3 regions of the Jejuibacter calystegiae genome follow, and region 3 is predicted to be linked to each of the others. Evidence: riboswitches for the same ligand, from Rfam matches in the RefSeq annotation. Region 3 holds a riboswitch; each other region holds the start of a gene.
The links. A riboswitch is a leader RNA that binds a small molecule or an ion and turns the genes downstream of it on or off. The one in region 3 is predicted to bind thiamine pyrophosphate.

Region 1 (9,939 bases), 2.6 Mb from region 3:
GCCCGGTCAGTTGACTGGCGCTGTGATCGTAACGTCCGCCGCGGCACAGCAGCCCGGGCGCCGGAATTTTATCGCTATGCCATTCGAACACCAGGTGGCAGTAATCGTTAACCGGAAACAGCGCTTCGTCGTGGGTATAGGGGATCGCCATTTTATCCAGGGCATTGCACAGCTGGCGAAAGCGCAGGTGGGAGTCATCGGAAATAAAGGTCGCCAGCCGCGGCGCGCTACCTGCCATGCGCTGCAGCAGGACATCCGGATCGTTCAACAGTCGTTCCGGCGTCTGCTGTAAAATACGCTGCTGATCCGGGGAAAGTAGCTGCGCCATGGGGTGATAGTAAGCGCGCAGCGCTTCGCGGAAACAGGCGAACTCCGAAGCGGCGCCCGGCGTATTCAGGCGCAGCTCCACCTGGTTTTCGAGATGGAGGTCGCGAAAAAATCCGGCCTGCAGCGCAATCTGCTCCAGCTCGATACAGTGTCCCGGATAGCCGAATGCCTCCACGCCCAACTGATGGCATGATCGGATCGCCTCTTTCTGCTGATGGCTGCGGCGGAACATCGTGCCCAGATACCATAATTTGCTGGTTTTCTGGAGATCCTGATGGCTCGCCACAATACGCAGACAGCCCATGGTTCCGTCGCCACGCAGCAATGCCTGGTGATTAAGCGGCAGCTCGTCGGTTCCTGCGGAAAAAGGGGAGGCCGACAGCTCCTGTTCCCAGCGTTCCAGTAACGGCATACGAATTTCCCGGTAGCAGTAGCGTTGCAGAAGCTGTCCTGCCTGTCTTTCCAGCCAGCTCCAGGCGGAAACCGGGTTGTTGTAATATTTACGCGGTCGCCCGACGCTGCGGGGTTGCAGCGATCGCGCAAGAGTACCTTCCAGCGAACGGCTGAACTGCGGGGTCGCCAGCAGGCAGTTCTGCTCCAGCGCGGTTTCGATACGGCTAAAAATGGTCGGGCTGAAGGGGCGCTGACACAACTGGCGATATTGATGAACCCGCTGTTCGGGCGTGGCGCCCAGTCGCAGCCAGCAGGGATGCAGGCTGAGCCGCTCGGGCGGCGTATCGGCGAAGCTGTGGCGCCCCGTCGGTTCCCGGTGCTGATGCTCAACGTACTTCTTTACCAGCAGAAACCAGGCGTCAGCTTCGATCGGGCTGCTCCAGTAGCGGCTTTCCCAAAGCGCGCCGCGCCGATGATAACGGCCGTTATACCAGGGCACGTAGCTACGTCCGGTATATTGCATAAAGTGTCCCATTGCCTCTTTATCCGGCGCGTCGAGCAGCAGCAGAATGCGTTGGGGCGTTAGCGACCAGGCATAAAGGCGCACTGTATACAGCGCGCAGGCGCGATCGAGACATTCAAGAAAGCGATTGTAGTCTTCTGGCGATTTAAAGAGCGGTTCATAGTTATGCCCGCGAAGTTTAATCAGGTGAGGGAGCCCTGGCACAAAGAGTCTTTTTTTTCTGGACATCATCAATTCTCACCGGGTGGCTGAAAGTCCGCCATTATTGTTATTAAACGCGTCGGCGCGGTGGTGCCTTCAGGGGCCGACGCGATCCTGCAAAGAGTAAAAACCTTAGCGCACCGACGCCTGTTGTAGCGCTTCCGCTAGCTGAGCGTCGCTGACTTCAGACTGCTGATTGTTGACCAGATCCCACAGTCGGATGGTGCCATCGTGGTTCAGGGTCACAATATACTGGCCGTGGGACTTGAGAGCGTTCTGATGCTGGCGTTTTAGCCGGGCGCCGCTGCAATCTACGGCGATATAGCGTTGAGGGCAGCGCTGACGCAGGAATTCAGCCAGCAGCAGGGCGCGGATATTACCATCCTCCAGTTCGCTGGTGATAGTGACGTCGGGACGGTAGTGCCACTGGGGATTATCCTTGTCGCTAACGGCCTGGATCAGCAGCAGCAGGCGCTCAATGCCAATGGCGAAGCCGCAGGCGGGCAGCGATTTATCGCCGAACAGATCGGCCAGTCCGTCATAGCGGCCGCCGCCGCAGACCGTGCCCTGGGCGCCGAGCTTGTCGGTCACCCACTCAAAGACAGTGCGGGTGTAGTAGTCCAGGCCCCGAACCAGGCGGGTATTCAGGCGCCAGGGAATATCGGCGCTATCGAGCAACTGGCACAGAGTGGTGAAGTGCTGGCGTGATTCATCTTCAAGGAAGTCGAGCAGTCGCGGCGCCTGTTCAATCATCTCCTGCATTTGCGGATTTTTACTGTCGAGGATGCGCAGAGGGTTAACCTCCAGGCGGACCAGACTCTCTTCATCCAGCAATTCGCGGTGTTGTTCGAACCAGGCGACCAGCTCCTGTCGGTACTGGCTGCGCTCCCGGGCTGTCCCCAGAGAATTTATCTCCAGCCGTACGTGTTGCAGAATCCCCAGCTCCTGGAATAGATCGCGAACCATGAAGATCAGTTCGGCGTCGATATCGGCTCCCGGCATACCGAAAGCCTCCACGCCGAACTGGGTGAACTGGCGCAGGCGGCCTTTCTGGGGGCGTTCATAGCGGAACATCGGCCCCTGATACCACAGGCGCTGGGTTTTGTTGTAGCACATATTTTGTTCCAGTACGGCGCGCATGCAGCCGCTGGTGCCTTCCGGACGCAGAGTGATATGTTCGCCGCTCTTATCCAGAAAGTTGTACATCTCTTTAGAGACGATGTCGGTCGCTTCGCCGACGGCGCGTTCAAACAGCGCGACCGGTTCCAGCAGCGGCAGGCGCATTTCCTGATAGCCGTAGCGGAAGGCCATATGGCGAAATTTACCCTCCAGCCATTGCCACATGGGTGTTTCATCCGGCAGGACATCACGCATTCCACGTATTGCGCGTAACTTGATCATACAGATTCCTTTTTATTGATGAGAACCAGGCGCCGGCAGTAGCAGGGGAGAGGCGGTTCTCTCCCGTCGCTGCCGGCGTACGATATACAACAGGTAAAGAGGGATTGTGGCGATTTGTAGCAAAACGCCGCACAACAGGGCGCGTGACTGTCCGGACAGTATCGCGCCCGCAATAAATGCAAAGGCGGTCAGGCTCAACAGGCAGTAACCGTAAAATCCGCCGCCGCGGTAACGGTCTTTCATCACCATCATTCCAGGTAGCGCCAGGGCGGCGAAGGCATAAGGAAAAAGGCTGGCCGCGACGGCCAGAACAATGACGTTTCTGAACTGACTTTGCAGGCTCGCCGACAGCGTCAGCAGTAGCACCAGGGTCATCAGGATAGCGGTAAAGATCAGCGCGACCCAGGGCACGCCGTAACGATTCGTGCGGGCGAAGATCGGGGGAAAAATGCCTGACTCTGCCGCGGCGCGGGGAACTTCGGTTTGCAGAATCTGCCAGCCGGGCATGGCGCCCAGGCAGGCGATAATGGCCGCTGCGGAGATAAGCTGCCCGGCGCCGGTGCCCCAGATGGCCCGCGCGGTATCGGCGAAGGGCGAAGCCGATGCCGTAAGCGTTGCGTGGGGCAGAATTCCCATAATCACGTTAGTGGAGCTGGCATAGCACAGACCGGTAATGGCCAGCCCGCACAGGGTCGCCAGCGGCACCGTGCGATCCGGTTTTTCCACCTGGCTGCGGGAAACTGAAGCAGATTCCACCCCCAGAAAGCCCCACAGAGAAATCACCGCCGCATTAATGATGGCATGGCCGTCCGACTGGCCGCTCAGATTCCAGGCGGCCCGATAGATGTGGAGATCGAAGTGGCGCCAGCCCAGTAAACCGATGCTGAGAATCGCCGCGACCATGCAGCCGCCGGTAATAAGTTGCGCTTTGCCTACCAGCTTTGCGCCGCGCAGCCCCAGCAGTACCGCCAGCCACAGCAGGGCGATACAGGCCAGCGCGCCGTAAAGCGGGTGGAGCAAAACGGGGAAAAAGAAAGAGAGATAACCCACGCCTGCCAGCAGCAGAGCGCAGTTGCCGACCCAGGTAGCCAGCCAGTAAAACAGCGTCATTTGCAGGCCGATAAAAGGGCCAAAACAGTAATGAATGCTGGCGATAATGCCGCCATTATGTGGGAAGAGGGCGTTCATCTTGTTAAAGATGAGCGCCAGGCAGAGGATGACCAGGAAGGTCAGCGCCCATCCCCATACTGAGACCGAACCGATTTGCCCAAGGGTGGTGGGCAGCATAAAGACGCCGCTACCCATCATATTGGACGCCGTCATGACAGTCAGCGCCAGCAGCCCCATGCGGTGCGAAGTTGAGCGGTTTTCATCCATATCATTTTTTGTCCCGACGCAGTGAGGTGAAAGGACTGGCAGGTTGCGAACGCCGCTCTCGCAGATGTTGCTTTACCCGGGTAAAGCGTTTAGCGTGAACGGGGCTCGTAGCGAGCCGGATGCGCCACTGGTAACGGTTGGCTCTGGTGCCAGTGGCGCGTTTGCGTGAAGGGTGGTGAGGAATCACCACCCTTTTTTACGCCGCACGGGCGTTGAGATCGGCGATAACATCGTCGATCAGAGCGTCTACCTTGCTGGTATCCAGGTGGTGTCCGGAAGCGATCAGGTGAGCGACGTCGCCCGATGTCGCCAGGCAGTGTTTTTTCCATACCGCTTCTGACGGGCAGGGGAAGACCACGGTAATGGAGTTCTTATTACGCCAGGCGTTAACGCCTGCGGCCTGGAAGCGATCGACCGCGTACTGCGCGATGTCAAGGCAGTGGCGAATACGGCGCTGCCAGTCGGCGAGGGTGTGGCTGCGGACCGCCTCCCACATCATCAGCGGGGTATGGCCGTTACGGGAGCCGGTGATGGTTTTGTCGTGGGCTGATATATAGTCGATTTCAACGCTGATTAAATCGACGTTTTTACGCCGCGCCACGACGATCCCGCAGGGAATGGGGCAGCCGATCATCTTATGGCCGGAAACGCCGATAGAGTCGATGCCGTCGGCAAAAGTAAAGGGCTGGGGTTCGTCAACGAAGGGCAGAATCATGCCGCTCAGCGCTGCATCAGCGTGCAGATAGTAGTCTTCCCGGGCGATGCCCGCTTCCTTCAGGCGCTGCTGGATGATAGCGATATTATCGACTGCGCCACGCACCGTAGTGCCAATATTGGCGAAAATAATCGGATGCCGCTCGCCGTCGGCGGCGATTTTATGCATCAGATCGTCGTAGTCCATCTCGCCGTTAGGCTGGGATTCCACCACCCGCGACTTAATGCGCAGCAGCTTAACGATCTTGGCGACCGAATAGTGGGTATCTTTGGAATAGTACAGGGTGCCATCCGGGAACAGTTCGCGACCCAGATAACAGCCGAACATATTGCCTTCGGTGCCGCCGTTGGTCACGTAGCCCCAGCTTTCCTCAAACGGAATTTTGAACAGCTGGGCAAAATATTCCATCACTTCTTTTTCAAATTCGAAAGAGTTCAGCAGGTAGTTACAATATTCCGCCCAGTCGCCACAGTTATTAATGGAAAAACGCATAAATCTTTCCAGAATGGTGTAATCGAAATCGGCGGATTCCGGGTAACCAATATTGAAATACTGGTTCTTAACACAATATGACCAAAACGCATCGAGTTTATTCTGATCTGCGATGGATAGTGTCATTTTATTTCTCCTTTTCAAGCATAACGTTTAATGACGAACTGACGTTCAGACTTTCTTATCCAGATAAAGCACTCTTTCGCCTTTCTTACTGCGGCCAGCGGCCACGAAGCAGAACAGGGGAATGGTTACCATCATCATCACCACGCCCCAGAACATGGAGTCTGTGCCGGAGCCCAACAGGGCAAAGATGCTGTAAATCATGCCGATAACCACCATCACGCAATAAAACATAAAGCTGCGACCGCGATTTAATTTCTTCGAGACCATAATGATCGGCAGGGAAATCAGGGCGTACATATAGGGCAGCAGCGAAGCGAAGACCGACATCAGAATCACCACTTCAAACTGTTTCGCCAGGTTAGGGGAGGCGGTCATCATTAACACCAGGCTCATCAGTACACCGGTGAAAATCAGGCTCTTCATTGGCACGTCACGCTTATTGGTGTCGGCGAAGAACTGCGGGAACAGGCCCTGCTGGGCACCGGCGCGGGGGCCTTCAGACTGCAGGATCAGCCAGCCGGAGATCGAGCCGAAGCAGGCGATAATACTGAGCGCTGAAGCGATGTTGCCGGCGGTCTTGCCGAACATATAGCGCGCGGCGTCGGCAAAGGGCGCGGCGGAGTTAACCAGCTCGCTGTGCGGCACCAGGCCCATAATCACCGAGCAACTGCCCACATAGCAGACCGAGGCAATCAACAGTCCGTACACCGTCGCTTTGGGCACGGTCTTTTCCGGATTGTCCACCTGGCCGGTAGAAACCACAGCCGATTCAACGCCCAGGAACCCCCACAGCGCAATGGATGCGGCAGAGATAATCGCCGAGCTGTCGCTGCGGCCTGTGCCGTTATACACTTCGGTAAACATATGCGGATCAAACCAGAACCAGCCTACGGCGCCGACGCCCAGCACCACCAGCAGCATACAGCTTGCGGTAAATGACTGGGCGCGGCTGGCAGTTCTGGCGCCGAAGCTTGCCAGTACGACAAAGGCCCACAAAATAACGATGGCGGCAATACTGCTGTACATCGGATTTTTTAATTCTGGAAAGAAATAACTTAAATATCCCACCCCGGCGACCAGCAGGGCCACATTGCCCACCCAGGCGCTAATCCAGTAGCAGACGGTGGTTTGAAAACCAATAAATGGACCAAATGCATCGCTGGCATAAGCGACAATCCCGCCGGTGCGCGGCGTAATTAAACTGGTTTTGGCGAATACCAGCGCCAGAGCGATAACACCGACAATAGTGAGCACCCAACCCCACAGCGAGATATAACCAACGCCGGCAAGGTTGGTGGGCAACATAAATACGCCGGAGCCCATCATATTTGAGGCGGTAACCAGCGTAAGGGCGACCACTCCCATTTTATGAGCTGAGCCTGAGCTAACCGATCCCATAACATTTTTCCTTATTGAGAAACAGACATGAAATAAGCGTTATAACCAGTGCTTTTCTGCCGATTCTAGGATGGGAAGGGGGGTAAATTTTGACAATGATCACTTTTCGCCTGGCTGGCATACAATAACGATGCGCAAATTGCTGCTTATTTGAACAATGATTTGGATATTGACTCCGTCCCCATTTTTTTGAACAGGAACGGCTGCCTGAAGAGCCAGCGCTTATTCTCAGGCTAAACCGGAGAATCGGTCTGAATAATTGGTGATTTCTGTGGCCACAAATGCGTTTACAGCGCCATTGTTACCTTTTATCATGGCGGCTGATTAAAGGAATTAAAGAAAACTAATTCCTTTAAAATCAAATGACTCGGGGTGCTCCGCCGACTGGATGCGGGGCTGAGAAAGACCCGTTGACCTGATCCGGATAGTGCCGGCGTAGGGAAGTCAGATGCCCGTACCGGTATCCCTCTTCTTCGCGCCGGGCGGGAGTTCACCATGCAATCTGATCCACTGTGCAGCGACGCTGTCTTGCAGACGCTGCATCACCTTCGTACCACTTCGCCGTTGGTTCACTGTATGACCAACGATGTGGTACAGACCTTTACCGCTAACGTTTTGCTGGCCCTTGGCGCCTCGCCTGCCATGGTGGTAGATGAGCAAGAGGCGGCACAGTTTAGCGCTATCGCCAGCGCACTCCTGGTCAACGTCGGAACCCTGACTCGCGAACGTGCTCGTGCCATGCGCGCCGCCATCGACAGCGCCCGTGAGGCGCAGCGCCCGTGGGTGCTCGACCCGGTGGCTGTGGGGGGGCTGACGCTGCGTAGCGACTTCGCCCGGGAGGTACTGGCGCTTCAGCCTGCCGCAATTCGCGGCAACGGATCGGAAATTCTGGCGCTGGCCGGGGGTCAGGGCGGGGGACGCGGCGTCGACAGCACCGACAGTGCCCGGGTCGCGTTGCCTGCGGCCCGCCATCTGGCCCGTGAGAGAGGCGCGGTAGTGGCGGTGACCGGCGAGATAGATTACATCACCGACGGCGAACGCACTCTGGAGGTGCCCGGCGGCGATATTATGCTGACCCGGGTGGTTGGAACCGGCTGTGCGCTTTCCGCGGTGGTAGCGGCCTGCTGCGCTCTGCCGGGGGAGAGGCTGGAAAATGTCGCCGCCGGTTGCCGGATAATGGCCCGCGCCGGGGAAATGGCGGTTACCCGCAGTCAGGGACCGGGGAGTTTTGTCCCGCAGTTTCTGGATGCGCTATGGCAACTGGATGCGGAGGCGCTGGTATGAAACGGATTAATGCTCTGACCATTGCCGGTACCGACCCCAGCGGGGGTGCAGGTATCCAGGCGGACCTGAAAGCTTTTTCTGCGTTGGGCGCCTATGGCGCCAGTGTGATAACCGCGCTGGTGGCCCAGAATACCTGCGGCGTGCAGTCGGTCTATCGTATCGAGCCGGATTTTGTGGCGGCGCAGCTCGATTCGGTGTTCAGCGATCTGCGCATCGATACGGTGAAGATCGGCATGCTGGCGGAAACCGATATCGTTGAAGCGGTAGCGGAACGCCTGGCGTACTGGCAGCCGCACACCGTGGTGCTGGATACCGTGATGCTGGCTAAAAGCGGCGATCCGCTGCTGTCGCCATCGGCGGTCTCAGTGATGCGCGAACATCTGCTGCCGCGAGTATCGTTAATCACCCCTAATCTGCCAGAGGCGGCAGCGCTGCTGGAAGCGCCGATGGCTACCAGCGAGCGTGAGATGCATCAGCAGGGGGAAGCGCTGATGGCGCTGGGCTGCGAGGCGGTACTGATGAAGGGCGGCCATCTGGACGATGCCGAAAGCCCGGACTGGCTGTTTACCCGCGATGGCGCCCGGCGTTTTACTGCGCCCAGGGTGCAGACGAAAAACACTCACGGTACCGGCTGTACGCTTTCGTCGGCGCTGGCGGCGCTGCGGCCGCGTTACGATGACTGGGGCCAGACCGTGGTGGAAGCCAAGGCCTGGCTGACTCAGGCGCTGGCGGCTGCCGATAGCCTGGAGGTGGGGCACGGGCATGGGCCGGTGCATCACTTTCATGCGTGGTGGTGATTTTGTGATTATATAATCACAGGATTATTGAATGGTGTGCTATCCACTCATTTTCAGTTGGTTGTGGTTAGCGGCCTGTCAGTGCTTCAACACTGGCGGGTCGCGACTGTATTAATCACCTTTCTTGTTGTTATGCACCTTCCTTAACAAAATACTGGCTGCTGTTATTTTACCCTGTAATAAATCACAGTGGCGTGTTGTATTTCTGTTCTATGAATCTGGTTCGCAATATTTAATGGGGTTTCAGTGTTGTTTCATTGACGGGAAATATTATTACGGTGGTGCTGTGTTCAGGTGGAATATGTCACGCTGGCGAAGGTTCCGTTCACTTTAAGGTGAGTTTGCTTATGTGAATACCGGCACCGGTGAACGGGTCAGGGGGACTTCAAACGCCACTCCCCCTGACCACCCCTGGCTTTCCGACGTAAAAATCGCCCTTCGGGTCCCCTCCGCTTTTCCCGTCCGCCGGACGGGTCGGGCGTGACGGCACGTCCGTGTGCCGCACGCCCTCACCCCGACATCCCTGTCGGGGTGACCCTGGCGGCCGTGAACGCTGCGGCGATTTTTAGGTCGGAGACTGTCGCTGTCTGTAACCTTCTACCTTCCCCGTTCACCGGCTGTGAATCAACAGAGAAGCAGTCACATAAAGTGAACGGAACCTTCTCCGACATTTACATATTCCATTCGTTTGTGAATGCTTACCCGAATCCGCGCTACACCTTAATTTCCCCCGACTAATGAAACGCATCAGCCATTACCACCACTGGCAGTGAAGCGTGACAGCGGAATTAACTGAAAATACGGCGACTTCTGGCAAAACGTACCGTAACCAACCAGACTTAATGCGCCCGCTTTTCAGGCGGGTCAGGATTTAACTGGTGCGGCGGGAAGCACCCGCTGCCGTT
Region 2 (9,939 bases), 500 kb from region 3:
AAGAGCCACTGGGATAAGACGCTGATCAACATCATCGGCCACATTAAAACCGGCGCGCCGGATGGCTGGGGTAACCTTGAATCTCTGCTTTCTCAGGAGATTAACAATACCCGGGAGCGTGAAGCAGCGTTGACGGCGGAATCTGCGCATGATGCCCTGACCGGTGCGCTTAATCGCCGGTCTTTTGATAAAGACCTTCAGCAGCATATTGCGGAGAATCGGATGTTCTCGCTGGCACTGCTGGATATCGATAATTTCAAAACCATCAACGACAGCTTCGGACATCTGGTCGGGGATGTGGTACTGCGCGGAATGGTGGCGGAATGTAAGGCGATTCTGGCGCAGGAGAAGGGCACAATCTACCGCTATGGCGGAGAGGAGTTTGCCATCATTTTCAGCGAAATACCGGAACAGCAGGCCTGGCAACTGCTTGAACAGTGCAGGCTTGGCGTCAGGAGTCGGGAATGGCGTGAAGATATTAGTGCGGTCACCTTTAGTGCCGGGCTGGGTCGCTGGAACGGCGAGGAAGCACAGGCGCTGATAGCGCAGGTTGATGCGCGTCTGTATCAGGCCAAGCATGCCGGTAAAGACCAGACTGTTGCTGGCAATGCCGCGTAGCCTACAGTTCGTTATCCTGAAAGAAGCGATCGAATCTGGCGGCGACCTGCTGTAGCAGTATGGCATCGTTACTCTGGTGTAACTGGCGGGTGCTGTCATCCCCGAGCCAGACGGCATCACAGGCTGGGTAATATCGGGTACGCAACGCCGGAGGGATGGCGCTGAACAGCGCGCGGGTCGGCACCTGAAAGCCCGCGGCAATATGCAGGGCGGAAGAGTCTGCGCTGTAGAGATAGTCGGCGCCAGCAATGGCAGCGATAAATTTAGGGGTGCTGTCGCACTCTCTGGCGATGCAGCGATAAGCAGGGTGAGCAATACGGGTGAAGCCCAACACCGGCAGTTTAAAGCGCTGGTGGAGCCGCTCGACAATCTCAGGGTAATGGCGCCGGGGAATGGCGCGCAGCGGCGTGCTGGAGCCGGGGCTGAGCAGTACATAGCGTTGCCCGTCGCCCGGAAAATCCGGGAGCGACAGCTTGCGCAGCCAGCGGTTCTGTTTATCCTCAATGGGAATATTCGCCGCCGTCAGCCCCATATGGTTGTAGAAGAAGTCATGCATTTCCTGGGTGGCGAAATCGCGGCGAAACAGCTGGTTGCCCATATCGATGACAATCCCTCTGTCGGGTAGCCTGGCGGGCAGCCGGGCCAGTTCGCTGATAATGCCGACTTCATGCGCCATGCGATACAGGGCTTCAACGCTATCGCTGGCACAGGCGGGGCGCAGCACCCGAATCATCAGTTCCGGATAACGCCGTCTCAGGGTGTTGAGAATCTCAATGCCAATAACGGAATCCCCCAGCGCCACGCCCATACCGTTAATCACGGTCACCTGGTCGTGTTTTCCGATATCGAGGTGAAAAGGGCGCAGGGCGGCGTTATGAATTTCCGGACGAGCCAGACGGCTCAGGCAACCGTAGCGCTGGCCCTGTTCGATATCGTAACTGGCGACCAGGGTCTGGCCGTCACTAAGCAGGCTGCCGGGGCTTGTCAACAGGTTATCGGTCATAGCGTATTACGGTGGGTCAATGGTGGTTTTATTATAGGTTCACCTCCCGGTGGGGTACAAAAGTAGCGGCGCATGCGCCGCTACGGGAACGGATTAGAGAGGCGTTCTTCCCAGCCAGCTATCCCAGTCTTTCCAGACCGACTGTAACCCGGCTCGGGATAGCGCCTGCATGACCTGTTCGGGGCGACGCCCGTCGTGTGGAGCGAACTGCTCCAGTTCCGGATGATCGTCCGCATAGCCCCCCGGCTGGGTTTTTGAGAAGGCGCTGACGTTATTGATGGCGATAGGCACCACCCTGTCGCGGAATTCGGGCGACTCCCGGGTGGAAAGGGAAAGTTCGACTTCCGGCGCCAGCAGTCGGAAAGCGCAGATCGCCTGCACCAGTTGGCGCTCGTCCATAATTGATGCGGGCTCAATGCCGCCTGCACAGGGGCGCAGGCGCGGGAAAGAGACCGAATAGCGGCTCTGCCAGTACTGGCGCTGTAGCCACAGCAGATGTTCCGCCACCATAAAACAGTCGATACGCCAGCTATCGGACAGACCGCTCAGCGCCCCAAGGCCTATCTTATCGATTCCGGCGCGCCCCAGACGATCCGGCGTTTCCAGCCGCCAGAAGAAGTCCTGCTTGTTGCCGCGCAGGTGATGGCGGGCGTAGGTGGCCTCGTGGTAGGTCTCCTGATACACCATCACGCCGTCCAGTCCCAGGCCTTTTAGCTCGGCATACTCCTCCTGAGAAAGCGGCTGTACCTCCATCTGCAACGAACTGAACTGGCGGCGAATGGCAGGCAGATGACGACGGAAATAGTCCATTCCCACCTTACTTTGATGCTCGCCGGTGACCAGCAACAGGTGGCTGAAACCCAGTTTGCGAATCGCCTCGCATTCACGGGCTATCTCCTGTTCATCCAGAGTCTTACGCCTGATGCGGTTACTCATGGAAAATCCGCAGTAGGTGCAGTCGTTGGCGCACAGGTTGGAAAGGTAGAGCGGTACATAGAATCCCACCGTGTTACCGAAACGCTGGCGCGTCAGGCGCTGGGCCTTCTGCGCCATGGGCTCCAGATAACCGGCGGCGGCTGGTGAAAGCAGCGCCATCATCTCGCGTGCGCCGGGACGGGGAGCATTCAGCGCGCGCTCGACGTCTGCGGCGGTCTGGCTGTTGATCTCCAGACGTAAGGCGTCCCAGTCCAGCTCACGCCAGCGGTCAGTAAAGGTCTTCATGCGTCGGCCTCCAGAAACTGCGTCAGCGGGCTGGTGGCCACCGCCTGTGAATGGCGGGTTCCCTGGCCAGCCCGGGCTGCCATGGCACCGGCTTCCACCGCCAGCCGGAAAGCCTGAGCCATACGAACCGGATCGCTCGCTACGGCGATGGCGGTATTCACCAGTACGGCGTCGGCGCCTATCTCCAGTGCCTCGCTGGCGTGGCTTGGAGCGCCAATACCGGCATCCACCACGACCGGCACGCTGGCCTGGTCGATGATGATCTCCAGCAGAGGACGTGTCTGTAGCCCCTGATTGGACCCGATGGGCGCCCCCAGCGGCATAACGGCGGCGCAGCCTGCTTCCTCCAGCCGTTTACACAGTACCGGATCGGCGCCGCAGTAGGGCAGAACCACAAATCCTTCCTGCACCAGGCGCTCGGCGGCGCGCAGCGTTTCTATTGGGTCCGGCAGCAGCCAGCGGGCGTCGGGATGAATCTCCAGTTTAATCCAGTGGGTGCCCAGCGCTTCCCTGGCCAGGCGTGCGGCGAAGATCGCTTCATCGGCGGTTTTGGCGCCGGAGGTATTCGGCAGTAGCGAAACCCCCAACGCTCGCAGCGGTGCCAGAATGTCATCCTGACGGTTATTCAGATCCACCCGCTTCATGGCCATGGTGACCAGCTGGCTGCCCGATGCCTGGAGCGCATCGCTTATCAGCTGCGGCGAGGCGAATTTGCCCGTTCCGGTGAACAGGCGTGAGTTAAAGGTTTTATCGGCAATCTGTAGCATATTAACCTCCGGCAATGGCCTGGAACAGCAGGAGGCTATCGCCTTCCTGCAGGCGGTGGTGCTGCCACTGTTCGCGCGGAATGATGGTCTGATTAACGGCCAGCGCGGCGCCCGGCTGGTGCAGGTTCATGCTTTCCAGCAGCGTTGCCACGGTCGCGTCATCGTCGCAGGTGACGGGTTCGTCATTAAACTGAATGCGCACTGACACCTCCGCAAACCGGGCAGCTCTGGCTCTGCTGACGTGCCAGGGTACGCCACTGTAGAGAGCGGGCATCGAACAGGTGCAGACAGTCGTCGCGTACCGGCAGGTCGCACAGCAGCTTGATGGCCTCCAGCGCCTGAAGTCCGCCCATAATGCCGACCACCGGCCCCAGCACGCCCGCGGTACGGCAGTTGCGCTGTGGTTCGCTATCGTCGGGCCACAGGCAGCGGTAGCAGCCGTGTAGCCAGGGGGGCGTCAGCACCATCATCTGGCCGCCGAAGGCCACGGCGCTGGCGCTGACCAACGGCTTAGCGAGCGCTACGCAGGCCGCATTAATGGCCTGACGGCTGACCATGTTGTCGGTGCAATCCAGCACCAGATCGACTTCGCCGACGGCCTGATGCAGGGCATCGCCTTCCAGCCGTTTATCCAGCGTGACCAGGTGAATATTCGGGTTGATTCCGTGCAGGCGCCGCCGTGCGGCCTGGGTTTTAGGCTGGTCGATATCCGCATTACTGAACAGAATCTGGCGTTGCAGATTGCTGATGTGCACGCAGTCGTCATCGGCCAGCCACAGAGAACCGACACCTGCACCGGCCAGCCAAAGCGCCGCCGGTGAGCCGAGCCCGCCGAGCCCGACGATCAAAACCCGGGCATTCAGCAGTTTTTGCTGACCTTCCGGGCCGATGTCCTCCAGCAAAAGCTGGCGGCTGTAGCGCATAAAATCCGTATCATTCATCACCCGCTCCTGCCAGCTGGAGTAGCTGCGCCGTTGCGGCCTGCCAGTCCGGGGCCTGAGTGATGGCGCTGACCACAGCGATACTGCCGACACCTGTCGCCAGCACCGCCGGCGCCCGGGCGATGCTGATGCCGCCGATAGCGACCGTGGGGGTATCCCCCAGGCGTGCGATATGCGTAGCCAGTTGCTCCAGCCCCTGGGGGGCCGATGGCATCTGCTTGGTTTGGGTAGGAAAGACATGGCCCAGCGCAATGTACGAAGGACGTACCGCCAGCGCGACATCGATTTCCATATCGTCATGGGTAGAGACGCCCAGCCGTAGCCCGGCGGCGCGGATCGCATCGAGATCGGTCTGCTCCAGATCCTCCTGACCAAGATGAACGCCGTACGCGCCATGCTTTATCGCCAGCCGCCAGTAATCGTTGATAAACAGCCGGGCGTTGTAGCGCTGTCCCAGGGCGATGGCGGCAATAATATCTGCCTCCACCTCGTCATCCTGTTTATCTTTAATGCGTAGCTGGATGGTACGCACACCCGCCTCCAGCAGGCGTGCGATCCAGTCAACGCTGTCCACTACCGGGTAGAGACCCAGGCGGAAGGGGACGGTGGGGAAATCGGGCTGGTACATTAGGCTTCCTCCTGACGAAGATAGATCTCGCCGCCTTTGGCGCGAAAGGTATTCGACATATCTTTCATTCCTTCGGCGATCTCCTGCTGTGCCGCATAGTCGCGAACTTCCTGGGTGATTTTCATCGAGCAGAATTTCGGGCCGCACATGGAACAGAAGTGCGCCACCTTACCGGATTCCTGGGGCAGGGTTTCGTCGTGATAAGCGCGGGCGGTAAAGGGATCGAGTGCCAGGTTGAACTGATCTTCCCAGCGGAATTCGAAGCGCGCTTTGGACATAGCGTTGTCGCGGATCTGAGCGCCGGGGTGTCCCTTGGCCAGATCGGCGGCGTGCGCGGCGATCTTATAGGTAATCAGCCCCTGCCGGACGTCCTCTTTATTCGGCAGACCAAGGTGCTCTTTCGGCGTGACGTAGCAGAGCATGGCGCAACCGAACCAGCCAATCATGGCGGCGCCGATGCCGGAGGTAAAGTGGTCGTAACCCGGCGCGATATCGGTGGTGAGCGGCCCCAGCGTGTAGAATGGCGCTTCATGGCAGTGCTCCAGCTCTTCGGTCATATTGCGGCGGATCATCTGCATCGGCACATGGCCGGGGCCTTCAATCATCACCTGGACGTCGTACTCCCTGGCGATTTTGGTCAGCTCGCCCAGGGTATGCAGTTCGGCGAACTGGGCTTCGTCGTTGGCGTCCTGAATTGAACCGGGCCGCAGGCCATCGCCCAGCGACAGCGAAACATCATAGGCGGCACAGATTTCACAGATTTCGCGGAAGTGCTGGTACAGAAAGCTTTCCTGATGATGCGACAGACACCACTTGGCCATAATGGAGCCGCCGCGCGAAACGATGCCCGTCAGGCGTTTGGCGGTCATTGGTACATAGCGTAGCAGGACGCCCGCGTGAATCGTAAAGTAGTCGACGCCCTGTTCCGCCTGCTCCAGCAGCGTATCGCGGAACATTTCCCAGTTCAGATCTTCGGCAACGCCGTTCACTTTCTCCAGCGCCTGATAGATGGGCACCGTACCGATAGGAACCGGGCTGTTTCGCAGGATCCATTCACGGGTTTCGTGGATATAGCGGCCGGTGGAAAGGTCCATCACGGTATCTGCACCCCAGCGGGTGGCCCAGACCAGTTTTTCCACCTCCTCTTCAATGGAAGAGGTCACCGCAGAGTTGCCGATGTTGGCGTTGATTTTCACCAGAAAATTGCGGCCGATAATCATCGGCTCGGATTCCGGGTGGTTAATATTTGCAGGGATAATTGCCCGCCCGGCGGCCACTTCGTCGCGTACGAATTCCGGGGTGATGTCCTGCGGCAGATGGGCGCCGAAGCTTTCTCCCGGATGCTGCTGGCGCAGTATCTCGCCGCGGATGCGCTCGCGGCCCATATTTTCACGCAGGGCGATAAATTCCATCTCTGGCGTGACGATGCCCTGGCGGGCGTAATGCAACTGAGTGACCCGCTTGCCGGCAAGGGCGCGGCGCGGAGGCAGCAGACCGGTAAAGCGCAGCTCGTCCAGGCCATCGTCCGCCAGACGGGCTTTGGTATAGCTGGAACTGCGATCGTCGAGCAGCGCGGTATCGCTGCGTGCGTCTATCCACGGCTGGCGCAACTTCGCCAGCCCTTCGCGGACGTTAATCGCAATATCCGGATCGCCGTAAGGGCCGGAGGTATCGTAGACCGGCACCGGTTCGTTCTCTTCGTATTGCGGGTTGGCTTTATCTCCGCCGGTAAGCGTTGGGCTCATCCGAATTTCGCGCATGGGAACGCGGATGTCCTGACGGGAGCCGGTCAGGTAGATACGGTGGGAGTTGGGAAAATTGGTGCCTTCCAGAGTATCGATAAACTGCTGGGCGGCGGCGCGCTGTTCACGGCGATTAGGTTTTGTTGATACAGACATAGCTCGTTCCGGTTTTTTAGTGACTGGAAGTGGCTTGTCAGAACGACGGAAGGAGTAACAGGCACGGGCGCAGGTGCGCGCGTAGATGAAATTACTCTTGTTCCCTTCGCAGGTTTTAACCTGATCAGGTTCCGCGGATCCCGAATTAACGGTCTCAGCCCGTGCATGGCACTGGGCACTCCGACAAGATAAAAGGCCTGCTCCGTATCATCGGGCAGGCCTTATGTAAACTACGCGTTAATGAATGGGAACTCAAGCCGGTCGGGCAAAATGTCCGCAATCGTTAGCACTGTCCAGGCTGTCGCCCAGCGCCAGAACGATCAGACTATCCTCCAGCGTGAAACGAGACGCCATAGATTCTCCAAGCTTTGACAGCACCTGGTGGAACTCCAGACAGTTATCATGATCGATGGCGATCTCCAGATGTGAATCGTAATAATCCATGATCTGTTGAGTATTCGCTTCCAGCTGTGTCCAGAGCTGCCCGGCGGAGGTGCGGGGCTCTCCCTCTTCCATTTCGCGGATAATGCGTTCATAAATATTGAAATGGCCGCAGGAGAGATAATCCACCAGACGCTGGCAGAAATCGTCCAGCGCCATCTCGTCCAGTGCAGAGAGCGATCCTTTGCCAGGTTTGATCCCAACCAGGTTGTAATAAGCCACTAACAGCTGTTTGCGATCCTGCAGTAAACGATCGATCAACTCATTACAACCACCAACGCGCTCTGCCAGTCTTTCCAGTTGGTTTAGCATGATTGACTCCGTGAGTTATATGATTAAAACGCTAAGTAACCTGGAATGTAAAAACAATGTTAAAAGAGTGCCAGTGAAGCCGAGGTCGTGCAAGAGATTATGGAACATACAGTAGAAAAATTAGACTATGGTTGGTGGTTCGTCAGCCATCAACAGAAATTATGGTTGCCGCAGGGGGAACTTCCGCACGGTCACGCACAGCAGTTTGGGCTGGTGGGTTGCGCTGCGCTGCAGATTGGTAGCTGGCAGGGAGAGCCCGCCTGGCTGGTGGTGCAGGAGCGTTCGCGTGATATGGGATCGGTGCGTCAGTTGATCGATGAGGATCCTGCACTGTTTCAACTGGCCGGACGTGCCGTACAGCTGGCAGAATTTTATCGTTCCCACCGTTTTTGTGGTTACTGCGGGCACAGCATGCATCCCAGTAAAACGGAGTGGGCAATGCTGTGTAACAACTGCCGGGAGCGTTATTATCCGCAGATCGCCCCTTGCATTATTGTGGCGATTCGCGATCGCGACAAGATCCTGTTGGCCCAACATAATCGTCACCGAAATGGCCTTTATACCGTACTGGCGGGGTTTGTTGAGGTAGGGGAAACTCTGGAGCAGGCGGTGGCGCGGGAAGTCATGGAAGAGAGCGGCATTCAGATTAAAAACCTGCGTTATATCTCCTCTCAACCCTGGCCATTTCCTCAGTCGCTGATGACGGCCTTTATGGCGGATTACGATAGTGGGGAATTGGTTGTCGATCGCAGCGAGCTGCTCGATGCTGGCTGGTATCGTTACGACCAGTTGCCGCTATTGCCGCCTCCGGGGACAGTGGCCCGACGTTTGATCGAGGATACGGTCGCTTTATGTCGGGGGGGATAGGGGAAATATCCCCGGATATAACATATTTTCTGATTTGTAAAGTTTTTCATGATTATTTGATGGTAATAGGATAATTTACAACGGGGCGTTGAAATGTATTCGTAGGATACGGAGTTGGGGGCCTAAGGAAAAGAATTATGCCCGGAAGAGTAACGCAAAGTTGTTTATATGGGATTTGGTTGGCCTGGTCTGGCGCCATTGTTTGTTATGTGGTGCCTTATGATGGATTGTTTACTATTTCTGTTTCTGTAATGGCTGGCCTTTGTCTGTTCTTGCTGGTCTATAAATTATTCTCAGGAAGGAGGTCGTTCAGGATGTTTAATTCTAAACAGAGCGAAATGAATATGGAGTCTTTGCCTCTGGCAGGGGAGGTCGATGCTACAAAGACTCTCCGAAAATTAGCACTGGAGTCCGCAGAAAGTGTTTTTCCTAAAGAGTCGGGAGAGTGTGTGGTTGCTCCGGGAACGATTTTTAGGGGGGCCATCGTGAGTGAGTCGGATATCGTCATCAATGGCTCGGTGGAAGGAGACATTAGTTGTCTGGGGATGGTACAGATTGGTGAAAATGGTATCATTATCGGTAACGTGACGGGCTGTAAGGTGATGCTTGATGGCTACCTGAATGGTAGCTGCCGGGCAAATACCGTTACCGTAATGACTAACGGGCGCATGGAAGGGGATATTTTTTCCCATGAACTTTCCGTTGAGCGCGGTGGTATCTTTATTGGCGCCTCTCATTATATTGAGGAGATGGCGCGGATTGAAATCAATACAGTGGCTGAAAAAGCAATGCCGACAGCGGGCTCACTGCCTGACGAGAGTCATCCGAAAAAATGGCGTTGGATGAAATAATCGATTGCTTTCCCGATTGGCTCACATTGCAGTGTAGAATCGTGCTGTTACGGTGGTAAAGACGGTCTGATATACGGCGGATGGAGTTGGTTGCATTATTTTTACGAATTCCCGTTAAAGTATTTTCTCTTCTGGACGATCCTGACAGGGTGAGATTCAGAAGATGGGTGCGTAGAGGGTGAGTTTTAGTGACCAGAGGGGAAATAATTCTTCCGGGAAAGTGGTTCAGTGCTGTTTGTATGGTATCTGGCTTTTTTGGTTGAGTGCTATTGGCTGTTATGTCACGTCGTGCAATGGGCTGCTTGCCGTTTCTGTTGCTGCAATGGTTGTCCTTTGTTTGATCTTGATGGCTAACAAACTATTTTCAGGAAGGAGTATGTTCAGGATGTTTA
Region 3 (9,939 bases):
AGGGCGTTAGCGACCGGCAGTTTCGGCAGCGCGTGGGGCGCTTCAACCGCATCGACGCAGTTCACCAGCAGTCGGAAACGATCGCCCAGATCGATCAGGCTGGCGTTGATGGCAGGGCCGGTGGTGGTAGAGAAGATCAGACGCGCCGGATCGTCCTTGCCGCCAATACCTAACGGCTGAACGTCGAGAATCGGTTTGGTCGGTGTGGCGATAGAGGGGCAAACCTCCAGCATATGGGAGCCGAGCACCATGTCGTTGCCGGACTCGAAGTTATAGGTGTAGTCCTCCATAAAGGAGGTGCCGCCTGAAAGCCCCGTAGACATCACTTTCATAATGCGAAGCAGGGCGGCAGTTTTCCAGTCGCCTTCACCGGCGAAGCCGTAACCCTGCTGCATCAGGCGCTGTACCGCCAGACCCGGTAGCTGCTTCAGGCCGTGAAGATCTTCAAAGGTGGTGGTAAAGGCGTGGAAACCGCCCTCTTCCAGGAAGCGTTTCATCCCCAGTTCAATACGCGCAGCATCGATCACATTCTGGCGTTTAGCACCGTTAACCTGAGCGGCGGGCGTCAGGGTGTAGCTGCTTTCGTATTCGTCGATCAGGGCGTTGATATCGCCGGTGCTGATGTCGTTGACCACGGCCACCAGATCGCCCACCGCCCAGGTATTAACCGAAAAGCCGAACTTAATCTGCGCAGCGACTTTGTCGCCATCGGTCACCGCCACTTCGCGCATGTTGTCGCCGAAGCGCGCGACTTTAAGGTGACGGGTATCCTGTTTTGATACCGCCTGACGCATCCAGCCGCCGATACGCTCCTGAGCGCGTTTATCCTGCCAGTGACCGCTGACCACGCTGTGTTGCTGGCGCATACGGGCACCGATAAAACCGAACTCGCGGCCGCCGTGGGCGGTCTGGTTCAGGTTCATAAAGTCCATATCGATGCTGTCCCAGGGGATCTGCGCATTGAACTGGGTGTGGAACTGCAGCAGCGGTTTGTTCAGGATGCTCAGGCCGTTAATCCACATTTTGGACGGCGAGAAGGTGTGCAGCCATACCACCAGACCGGCGCAGCGGTCCTGATAGTTGGCGTCGCGGCAGATGTCGGTAATTTCATCCGGACGGGTGCCCAGCGGCTTAAGTACCAGTTTGCACGGCAGTTTGGCATCGTGGTTCAGGGCGTTGACTACCTGTTCCGCCTGGTTGTTGACCTGACGCAGCGTCTCCTCGCCATACAGGTGCTGGCTGCCAATGACGAACCAAATTTCATACTGATCGAAAATAGTCATGCTCGTGTCCTTTAGTGTGTCAGTGCCGCCTGGCTCGTAGAAGCGCAGGCCTGAGGGGCACCCGAAGGGAGGTAATGTTGTTCAGCACTCTGGCACCACTGCTGATAGCGCTGATAGAGCTGTTCAAAGCGTGCGGCGCGTTCCGGTATCGGCTGGAGCGTGCGTTCAATCCGGCTGGCCATAATTTTCTGGGCGGCGGGGATATCGTCGTAAACCCCGGAGGCCACCGCGGCGAATATAGCGGCGCCGAGGGCGCAGCACTGATCGGAGGCCACCACTTGCAGCGGGCGGTTCAGCACGTCGCTGCATGCCTGCATGATGGTTGGGTTCTTACGGGCGATACCGCCCAGCGCCATCACGTGGTTCACCGCAATGCCCTGATCGGTAAAGCACTCCATAATGGCGCGGGCGCCGAAGGCGGTGGCGGCAATCAGCCCGCCGAACAGCAGTGGGGCGTCGGTCGCCAGATTGAGATCGGTAATCACCCCTTTCAGACGCTGATTGGCGAAGGGGGTGCGGCGGCCGTTAAACCAGTCGAGCACCACCGGCAGATGTTCCAGCGACGGGGATTCGGCCCAGGCTTCGCTCAGCGCCGGAATGAGTTTTTTCCGGCTCTCTGTTATCTGTTCACCCAGCTCCGGATGCTGCTGCGCCAGTTGCTCCAGCGGCCAGCTCAGGATGCGTTCAAACCAGGCGTAGATATCGCCGAAGGCGGATTGCCCGGCTTCCATCCCAATGACGCCCGGGGTAACGCTACCGTCCACCTGACCGCAGATCCCTTTCACGGTGCGATCGCCCACGGCGGTTTTCCCGGCGGTAAGGATGTCGCAGGTCGAAGTGCCAATGACCTTCACCAGGGTGTGCGTACCGGCACCGGCGCCCACCGCGCCCATATGGCAGTCGAAGGCGCCGCCGGAAATGACCACCTGTTCAGACAGTCCCAGACGCCCGGCCCACTCGGCGGTCAGATGACCCACAGGTAGATCGGCGGTCCAGGTGTCGCGGAACATGGGATAGTCCAGGTTCTGATTGATAATCGGGTCCAGTTCGTCGAAGAAGCTGGCCGGGGGCAGACCGTCCCAGCTTTCGTGCCACAGCGATTTATGGCCGGCGGCGCAGCGACCGCGGCGAATATTTTCCGGGCGGGTGGTACCGGAAAGCAGCGCCGGCACCCAGTCGCACAGTTCAATCCAGGAGGCGGCGGCGTTGGCGACGGCGCTATCCTGGCGGGTCACATGCAGGATCTTGGCCCAGAACCACTCGCTGGAGTAGATACCGCCGATGTAGCGCGAGTAGTCCTCTTTACCCGGCTGATGACACAAGCGGGTGATCTCTTCAGCCTCTTCCACGGAGGTATGATCTTTCCACAGCACGAACATGGCGTTCGGGTTATCGGCAAATTCAGGATTCAGCGCCAGCACGTTACCGCTGGCGTCAATGGGGGCCGGGGTGGAGCCGGTACTGTCCACGCCGATACCAATGACCCGGGCGCGCTGATCGTCATTCAGCGCCGCCAGCGTACTTTTAATGGCACGCTCCATGGATTCAATGTAATCCCGCGGATGGTGGCGGAACTGGTTGTGGGCGGCATCGCAGTAACGCCCTTCTTTCCAGCGCGGATACCACTCCACGCCGCTTGCCAGCTCGGCGCCGGTGTCGCAATCCACCGCCAGCGCCCGAACGGAATCACTGCCAAAATCGAGGCCCAGTGCAATAGCCATCTCGTTACTCCATGGGTCAAACAGAACATGGATGAACCATAGAGGGCAGAGGCGATAAGGGGTCAGGCCAATCTGGCTTATCTTATGGATAAAATTGCTGTCAGAGAGAAATATGTGACGCCACGCAAATATTCGATGTGGACATTTCTGCCACTCTTATAGACACTCTTGTTGTCCCTTTTGAAAGCGAAGTACCCCGATGTTTGTCACATTTTTCCGTCGTGGCGCGGTTTCGCAGTCATTGGTATCCTCAGGATAAGCAACCCGGAACAGGGCCGGATGTGGCGGTGACAGGATATGGACAAATGGTTTCTTTTATGACCCCGTGGAGGGATGAGCCTGATGACAGAGACGCAAAATGATCCCCTGCTGCCCGGTTATTCGTTTAACGCCCATCTGGTGGCGGGATTAACGCCCATCGAGGCCAGCGGTCCGCTGGATTTCTTTATCGATCGTCCGCTGGGCATGAAGGGGTTTATCCTCAACCGTACCGTGCGCGGGGAGGGCATTATTAATAACCAGGGCCAGCAATTTATCTGCCGCACCGGCGATATGCTGTTGTTCCCGCCGGGGGAGGTTCACCACTACGGTCGCCATCCCGACAGCCCGGAATGGTATCACCAGTGGGTCTATTTCCGGCCTCGCGCCTACTGGCACGAGTGGCTGAACTGGCCCGCTATCTTCGCGAAAACCGGCTTTTTTCGTCCGGCCGAAGAGCACCAGCGCCACTTTTCACGACTGTTTCAACTGATTATCGATGCCGGTCATGGGGAGGGGCGCTACGCAGAGCTGCTGGCGATCAATCTGCTGGAGCAGCTGTTGCTGCGTCGTATGGATGCCCTGAGCGAATCCCAGAAGGCGCCGCTGGATAACCGGGTGCGCGATGCCTGTCAGTACATCACCGACCATCTGGCGGACAGCCGCTTTGATATCGCAAGCGTCGCGCAGCACGTCTGCCTGTCGCCGTCGCGCCTTTCTCATCTGTTTCGCCAGCAACTGGGGGTCAGCGTGCTGGGCTGGCGCGAGGATCAGCGCATCAGCCAGGCCAGGCTGTTGCTAAGCACCACGCGACTGCCGATTGCCAGCGTGGGTCGAAACGTCGGCTTTGAGGATCAGCTCTATTTTTCCCGGGTCTTTAAGAAGTGCACCGGGGCCAGTCCCAGCGAGTTTCGGGCCGGTTGCGAGCAGCTTAATCGCGATGAGTCGTTAAACCATGTTTGAACCGGTTACGTCGGGCAGCTTGACGCCCGACGGCCTCATCAGGAGAATCGAGCGACTGCGCCTTCAACCGGACACGCTATGGAAGATTTTCTGCAACACTTCGTTACCCACTACTCCCTGATCGCCGTCTGGTTGGTCGCTTTTCTTGAATCACTGGCGCTGGTGGGGCTGATTATGCCCGGCACTGTGGTAATGGCCGCGCTGGGGGCGCTGATCGGTAGTGGGCAGGTGAATTTCTACTCCGCATGGCTGGTGGGAACCGTTGGCTGCCTGCTGGCGGACTGGATCTCGTACTGGCTGGGCTGGCGCTTCCGGGGGCCGTTGCACCGCTGGTCATTTCTGAAAAAGCAGAAGTCATGGCTGGATAAAACTGAGCACGCCCTGCACCAGCACAGCATGTTCACCATTCTGCTGGGGCGTTTTATTGGGCCGACGCGGCCGCTGGTGCCAATGGTGGCCGGTATGCTGGAGCTGCCGGTACGCAAGTTTATCAGCCCCAATATCATTGGCTGCGTGCTCTGGCCGCCATTCTACTTCCTGCCCGGCATTCTGGCCGGCGCGGCCATTGATATCCCCGCCGGAATGGAAAGCGGCGCCTTTAAATGGTGGCTGCTGGCGGCGGCGCTGCTGCTGTGGCTGGCGGGGTGGCTGTGCTGGCGCTTGTGGCGTAGCGGTAAGGCGGCGAAGGATAAGCTAACGGCGTATCTGCCGCGTGGCCGACTGTTGTGGCTGGCGCCGCTTTGCGCGGCAGCGGCGATCGCCGTGACGTTGCGGGTGGCGCTCCACCCGCTGATGCCGGTTTATCTCAGGATCCTGGGTAAGGTGTTGGGGCTCTGATGCCAAGCGTGCGCGAGGCGCTGGCCTCGCCGCTTAATAACTGCGCCGTATCGCCGTCCCAGTAGATGCGGCCATCCACCACCACCAGGCTGCGAGGCGCTATCTGCGCGGCATCTTCCAGACTGTGCGATACCATCAGCAGGGTGAGCTGTCGGCTGCGGCAGATTTCATCCAGCAGGGCGAGCATCTCCTGGCGCAGAGCCGGATCGAGGGCGGAAAACGGCTCATCCAGCAGCAACAGAGGCTGCTGTCGGATAAGACAGCGCGCCAGGGCCGCCCGCTGGCGCTGGCCGCCGGAAAGCTCGCCAGGGCGCCTTTCCAGTAGCTCACCTATCGCCATCTGAGCGGCGATGCTCTCCACCTCTTTGCGCTGCTGCGCATTCAGCCGCAGGCCGGGATTCAGTCCCAGGCCGATGTTCTGGCGTACGCTGAGGTGCGGGAACAGATTGTGCTCCTGAAACAGCATCGAGACTGGTCGCTGGTCGGGCGCCGTATGGGTATGATCGGCGCCGTCAAGAACAATGCGGCCGCTGCCCGGCGTCAGAAAACCGGCAATCAGATTCAGAAGCGTGCTTTTTCCTGCGCCGCTGGGGCCGAGTATCGCCAGGCGCTCGCCGCGGGCGACCTGCAGGCTAAAGCGCATGGGCAGGTGATGATACAGCCAGGTTACATCAGTCAGTGTCAGCATGGCGCCCCGGTAATTTTTCCATCAGAGTGAACAGCGTCAGACAGAGCAGCAGGAGCAGTAGCGCGGTGACTGCGCCATCATCGCTACGGTAAGCGCCGATCTGCTGGTAGAGATAAAAAGGCAGTGTGCGGAAATCCTCATTGCCGAACAGCGCCACTACGCCAAAATCGCCAATCGACAGAACGCAGGCGAAGGCCAGCGCCTGGCCAAGAGGGCGCTTCAGGGCCCGTAGCTCGATAATCCTCAGACGGTGAATACCGCGGATGCCCAGCCCCTGACACAGCGGACCGTAGCGCTCAGCCAGATCGCGCATGGGATTTTCCAGCACTTTGAGGGCGTAAGGAATGGCCATCAGCGCATTGGTGAAGATAACGATAGCATCCGCTGATTCCGGCAGACCAACGGTGGCGTTAAGCAGCAGGAAGAAGCCGGTTGCCAGCACGATGCCTGGTATAGCGAGGATCAGCATGCCGCTCAGCTCCAGCGCCTGGCCCGCCAGCGGCTGCTTACGTAGCCTTAGCTCGCGGGAGCTCCAGAGCAGCATCAGGGTCAGTACGACACAAAGAAGACCAGCGGCGATGGCTATTCGCAGTGAAGTCCAGACTGCCTGCCATAGCGCGCTCTGCTGGAGCAGACGCGGCAGGTCGCCGCGCAGGCCATCCACCACAATCGCCAGCAGAGGCGGCAGCATCAACAGCAGGAGGAGTACGATCAGCAGCGAATCCAGCCCGCGAGAGAGCAGGGTGCTGTCGGGGGGGCGCCAGCCCGTCGCCATGGTGGCTCCACTGGGAATCGCTTTGCTAAAACGCTGGGCCAGCAGCATGAGCGCCAGGCAGCAGAATAGCTGAATAAGCGCCAGTAATGCCGCCCGGGCGGGATCGTAGTCATAGCTAAGGGCCTGGTAGATGGCCAGTTCGATGGTAGTGGCTTTTGGGCCGCCGCCCAGCGCCAGCACGGTGGCGAAGCTTGCGAAGCACAGCATAAAAATCAGGGCGGCGGTGGGGAAAATTTGACGTCGCAGCCAGGGCCATTCCACCAGACGGAACAGCGACCAGCCGCGTATCCCTAACTGAGCGGCAAGCCTGCGCTGTTCGCCGGGAATACTCTCCAGCGACTGGAGCAGCAGGCGGGTAGCCATCGGCAAATTAAAAAAGAGGTGCGCCAGCAGGATCCCCTGCAGGCCATAGGGCGAAAACGTCCAGTCGATGCCCAGCCACTGGCAGAGTTCGGCCAGCCAGCCCTGGCGGCCATAAACGGAAAGCAGGCCGAAAACCGCGACCAGCACCGGCAGCACCAGGGTCATGGCACAAAGCCGCAGCAGGAGCTGGCGCCCGGGAAAGCGGCGGCGCCACAGCGCCCGGGCCAGGGGAATGGCCGGGAGCACCGAGAACAATGCGGAAAGGAACGCCTGCCAGAAGGAAAAGCGCACCACGTGCCACAGATAGCTGTCCTGGAGCAGGGTACGGGGCGCGATGCCCGGTGCGCTGAACCACAGGGCGCCAAAGGCGGCCAGCGCCACGCCGAGCATCAATCCAGCGGCGAGCAGGCCAGGCCACAGCCAGCCGGGAATTAGCGGCTGAGGGCGCGCTGCCATTCACCGATCCAGGCGGCGCGCTGCTGGGCGACCTGTTGGGGGGTAAACTGTAACGTCTTTTGAGGTCGGGTCAGGCTGTTAAAGCCTTCAGGCAGAGCGACCTGGCTTACCGGATACATCCAGTTGCCGGTGGGAATGGTCTGCTGGAATTCCTTTGATACTACAAACTGCATAAACTTTTGGGCCAGCTCCGGCTGTTTGCTGCTTTTCAAACGGGCTGCGACCTCTACCTGCATATAGTGGCCTTCGCTAAAGTCGGCGGCGGCGTAGTTATCTTTGTGCTCTTCAATAAGTGAATAGGCCGGAGAGGTGGTGTAGCTGAGTACCAGATCCCCTTCACCTTTCAGAAACAGCCCCCAGGATTCGCTCCATCCCCGGGTCACGGTCACTGTCTTACTGGCCAGCTTCTGCCAGGCTTCGGGGGCCTGGTCGCCATAGACCTGCTTCATCCACAGCAGCATGCCCAGTCCGGGGGTACTGGTTCGGGGATCCTGATAGATAACGCGCCATTTCCTGTCGTTTTCCACCAGTTCTTTCAGGCTCTTAGGGGGATTCTTCAGGCGGTTTTTATCGTATACGAAAGCGAACCAGCCGTAGTCATAAGGGACGAAGGTCTCGTTTTGCCAGCCGCCCGGCAGAGTCAGGTGACGGGTATCCACGTCGCTTTTGGCGAACAGGCCACTTTGGGTTGCCGCCTCCAGCAGGTTGTTATCCAGCCCCAGCACCACATCCGCTTTGCTGTTTTTCCCTTCCATTCGCAGGCGGTTTAGCAGGGCGACGCCGTCTTCCAGCGCGACAAATTTAAGCTGGCAGTCGCAGTCGGCCTCGAAGGCCTTTTTAATGGCAGGGCCCGGGCCCCAGTCGGCGGCGAAAGAGTCATAGGTATAGACGGTGAGCTGCGGACCCGCGAAGGCGGGCAGGGCGACCAGCGTCAGCAGCACAGGCAGTTTGTTCAGCACTTTGCACTCCAGTATTGGGTGGCAAAGGATTTTGGGCGTGGCCTCAAATCCCTCCGCCGGTGTTATCCGGATCAGGTTCGACGGGTATCTCTCAGCTCGTGGCACCCCGTTGAGAATGGCCCACATTGTAATGAGTTAACGGGAGTAGCGAAAGGCGCGTGGGGGATTAAGGAAACCGCCCCTTACGGGGCGGCTACCGGGCTTACCTGCCTGGTACGACAATCGTCACTGAAAATGCGTTATGGGAGATATTCCATCCCCCATTTCCGGATGACAGCAGTGCACCAGAAACAACGATGACAATACAAAAGTACCGTTTCATTGTGCGGTCCTGACTATAGACCGCTTCACGACGTCACCGCCGGAAATATCGCCGTGAGTGCAAGCACCTTGGGTGTGCTTGCGTATACGGCCATTGGACATCCTTTTCCAGGTCCGGCGCCCGCTTGCTTAAGACGGTGAAAAGGCCCGACTGAATGGTACATCTCAAAGCCTCGAACAGATACTTGACTTTAGCGAAAAAGCGGCACAGTATGCAAAAACTTGGGTGTGCTTGCGTAACACTGGACACACAACCCTGTTGGAAGGGCCGCTTACCTGACCAGCACAAAAAAACCGCCGCCATGGCGGTTTTTTTGTGCCCGAAAACTTAAGCATCCGGCGGCGCGAACCAGGCGGATTTAAAGTCGAACCAGCCCAGGGTGTTCATCCGCAGACCACGCATACTGCGCTGGCCCTGGAGCATCAGCCAGTGGTGAATAAGCGGCTGGATCTCAAGGCTGGCAAGGCGCTGGCGGCACCATTCGGCCAGATCCAGTTCGCCAGCCCGCCAGCGGCGCGCATCTTCATGCCAGTCGCCGGGAATGCAGCGCTGGAGCAGCGGTACTTCGTACAGATGGGCAAACAGTGAAAACTCCAGCGGCAGGGTAAAATTGGCGCTGTTCAGCCAGATATCGCTGATATCGTCTCCTTTATGCCACTGGTCGTAGTCCACCTCTTTAACGATCAAACTCACTCCGCATTCGGCCAGCAACTGGTGAATAATACCGCCCAGAATCTGATGTTCGGCATGGTCGCGGTAGAAGGTCAGGGTGAGAGTATCAAGGTCAGCCGGTTTCTCGACGACCTCTGGCGGTTGGGCGTGGTGCCAGCGTGGTAGCAGCCCCCAGGCCGGGAACCAGTAACGCTGATATTGTTCACCGGCCCGGTAAATGAGACTGACAGGCGAGAGAATATGGTTCAGCCAGAGTTTAATGTCATCGCGACAACCGAGTGCCGAGCGGGCGTCGAACAAAATATAGTAGCACCCCTCTTCCAGTCGGCTCTCCACTGCTTTTTCGCTGTCGCCGCTGCCTTCCAGCTGTACTCCGCAGCTGAGATCCTCGCTAATTTCCGGCAATACCCAGAAATTCACTTCGTCGATGAGCGCCCGGTAACCGAAATAGTCATCGAAGGCATGGATTTTCAGCTGGTTATTGGTATTGCGCTCTACCGCATAGGGGCCGCTTCCCACCGGCTGGCGGGCGAAGTCTGGCATCTTGCGCCATTCCCTGGGCAGTACCATGGCGGCGGAATTGCCCATCAGCCAGGGGAGCCAGCGATCGGGCTGGTTAAGGTGGATATCGAGCGTCCAGGC

Region 1: linked by a shared signal. The riboswitch ahead of thiM (hydroxyethylthiazole kinase) and the one ahead of thiB (thiamine ABC transporter substrate binding subunit) in region 3 are both predicted to bind thiamine pyrophosphate.
Region 2: linked by a shared signal. The riboswitch ahead of thiC (phosphomethylpyrimidine synthase ThiC) and the one ahead of thiB (thiamine ABC transporter substrate binding subunit) in region 3 are both predicted to bind thiamine pyrophosphate.

Annotation. Positions count from the first base shown of each region.
Region 1 covers NZ_CP040428.1:4,630,494-4,640,432, reverse strand. Annotated here, with positions in the region: gene FEM41_RS21760 (ATP phosphoribosyltransferase regulatory subunit) at 1-1,474, opposite strand, end outside; gene hisS (histidine--tRNA ligase) at 1,577-2,845, opposite strand; gene FEM41_RS21750 (amino acid permease) at 2,858-4,222, opposite strand; gene FEM41_RS21745 (histidine decarboxylase) at 4,419-5,555, opposite strand; gene hdcC (histidine-histamine antiporter) at 5,601-6,953, opposite strand; TPP riboswitch at 7,312-7,412, shown strand; gene thiM (hydroxyethylthiazole kinase) at 7,449-8,237, shown strand; gene thiD (bifunctional hydroxymethylpyrimidine kinase/phosphomethylpyrimidine kinase) at 8,234-9,034, shown strand.
Region 2 covers NZ_CP040428.1:1,522,044-1,531,982, forward strand. Annotated here, with positions in the region: gene FEM41_RS25035 (sensor domain-containing diguanylate cyclase) at 1-618, shown strand, start outside; gene FEM41_RS07005 (glycosyltransferase family 9 protein) at 620-1,621, opposite strand; gene thiH (2-iminoacetate synthase ThiH) at 1,715-2,842, opposite strand; gene FEM41_RS07015 (thiazole synthase) at 2,839-3,609, opposite strand; gene thiS (sulfur carrier protein ThiS) at 3,611-3,811, opposite strand; gene FEM41_RS07025 (HesA/MoeB/ThiF family protein) at 3,795-4,550, opposite strand; gene thiE (thiamine phosphate synthase) at 4,543-5,178, opposite strand; gene thiC (phosphomethylpyrimidine synthase ThiC) at 5,178-7,076, opposite strand; TPP riboswitch at 7,161-7,269, opposite strand; gene rsd (sigma D regulator) at 7,329-7,829, opposite strand; gene nudC (NAD(+) diphosphatase) at 7,929-8,696, shown strand; gene FEM41_RS07050 (bactofilin family protein) at 8,834-9,547, shown strand; gene FEM41_RS07055 (bactofilin family protein) at 9,933-9,939, shown strand, end outside.
Region 3 covers NZ_CP040428.1:2,025,104-2,035,042, forward strand. Annotated here, with positions in the region: gene araA (L-arabinose isomerase) at 1-1,283, opposite strand, end outside; gene araB (ribulokinase) at 1,295-3,004, opposite strand; gene araC (arabinose operon transcriptional regulator AraC) at 3,347-4,225, shown strand; gene FEM41_RS09400 (DedA family protein) at 4,304-5,062, shown strand; gene thiQ (thiamine ABC transporter ATP-binding protein ThiQ) at 5,031-5,750, opposite strand; gene thiP (thiamine/thiamine pyrophosphate ABC transporter permease ThiP) at 5,734-7,344, opposite strand; gene thiB (thiamine ABC transporter substrate binding subunit) at 7,320-8,303, opposite strand; TPP riboswitch at 8,334-8,422, opposite strand; gene sgrR (HTH-type transcriptional regulator SgrR) at 8,953-9,939, opposite strand, start outside.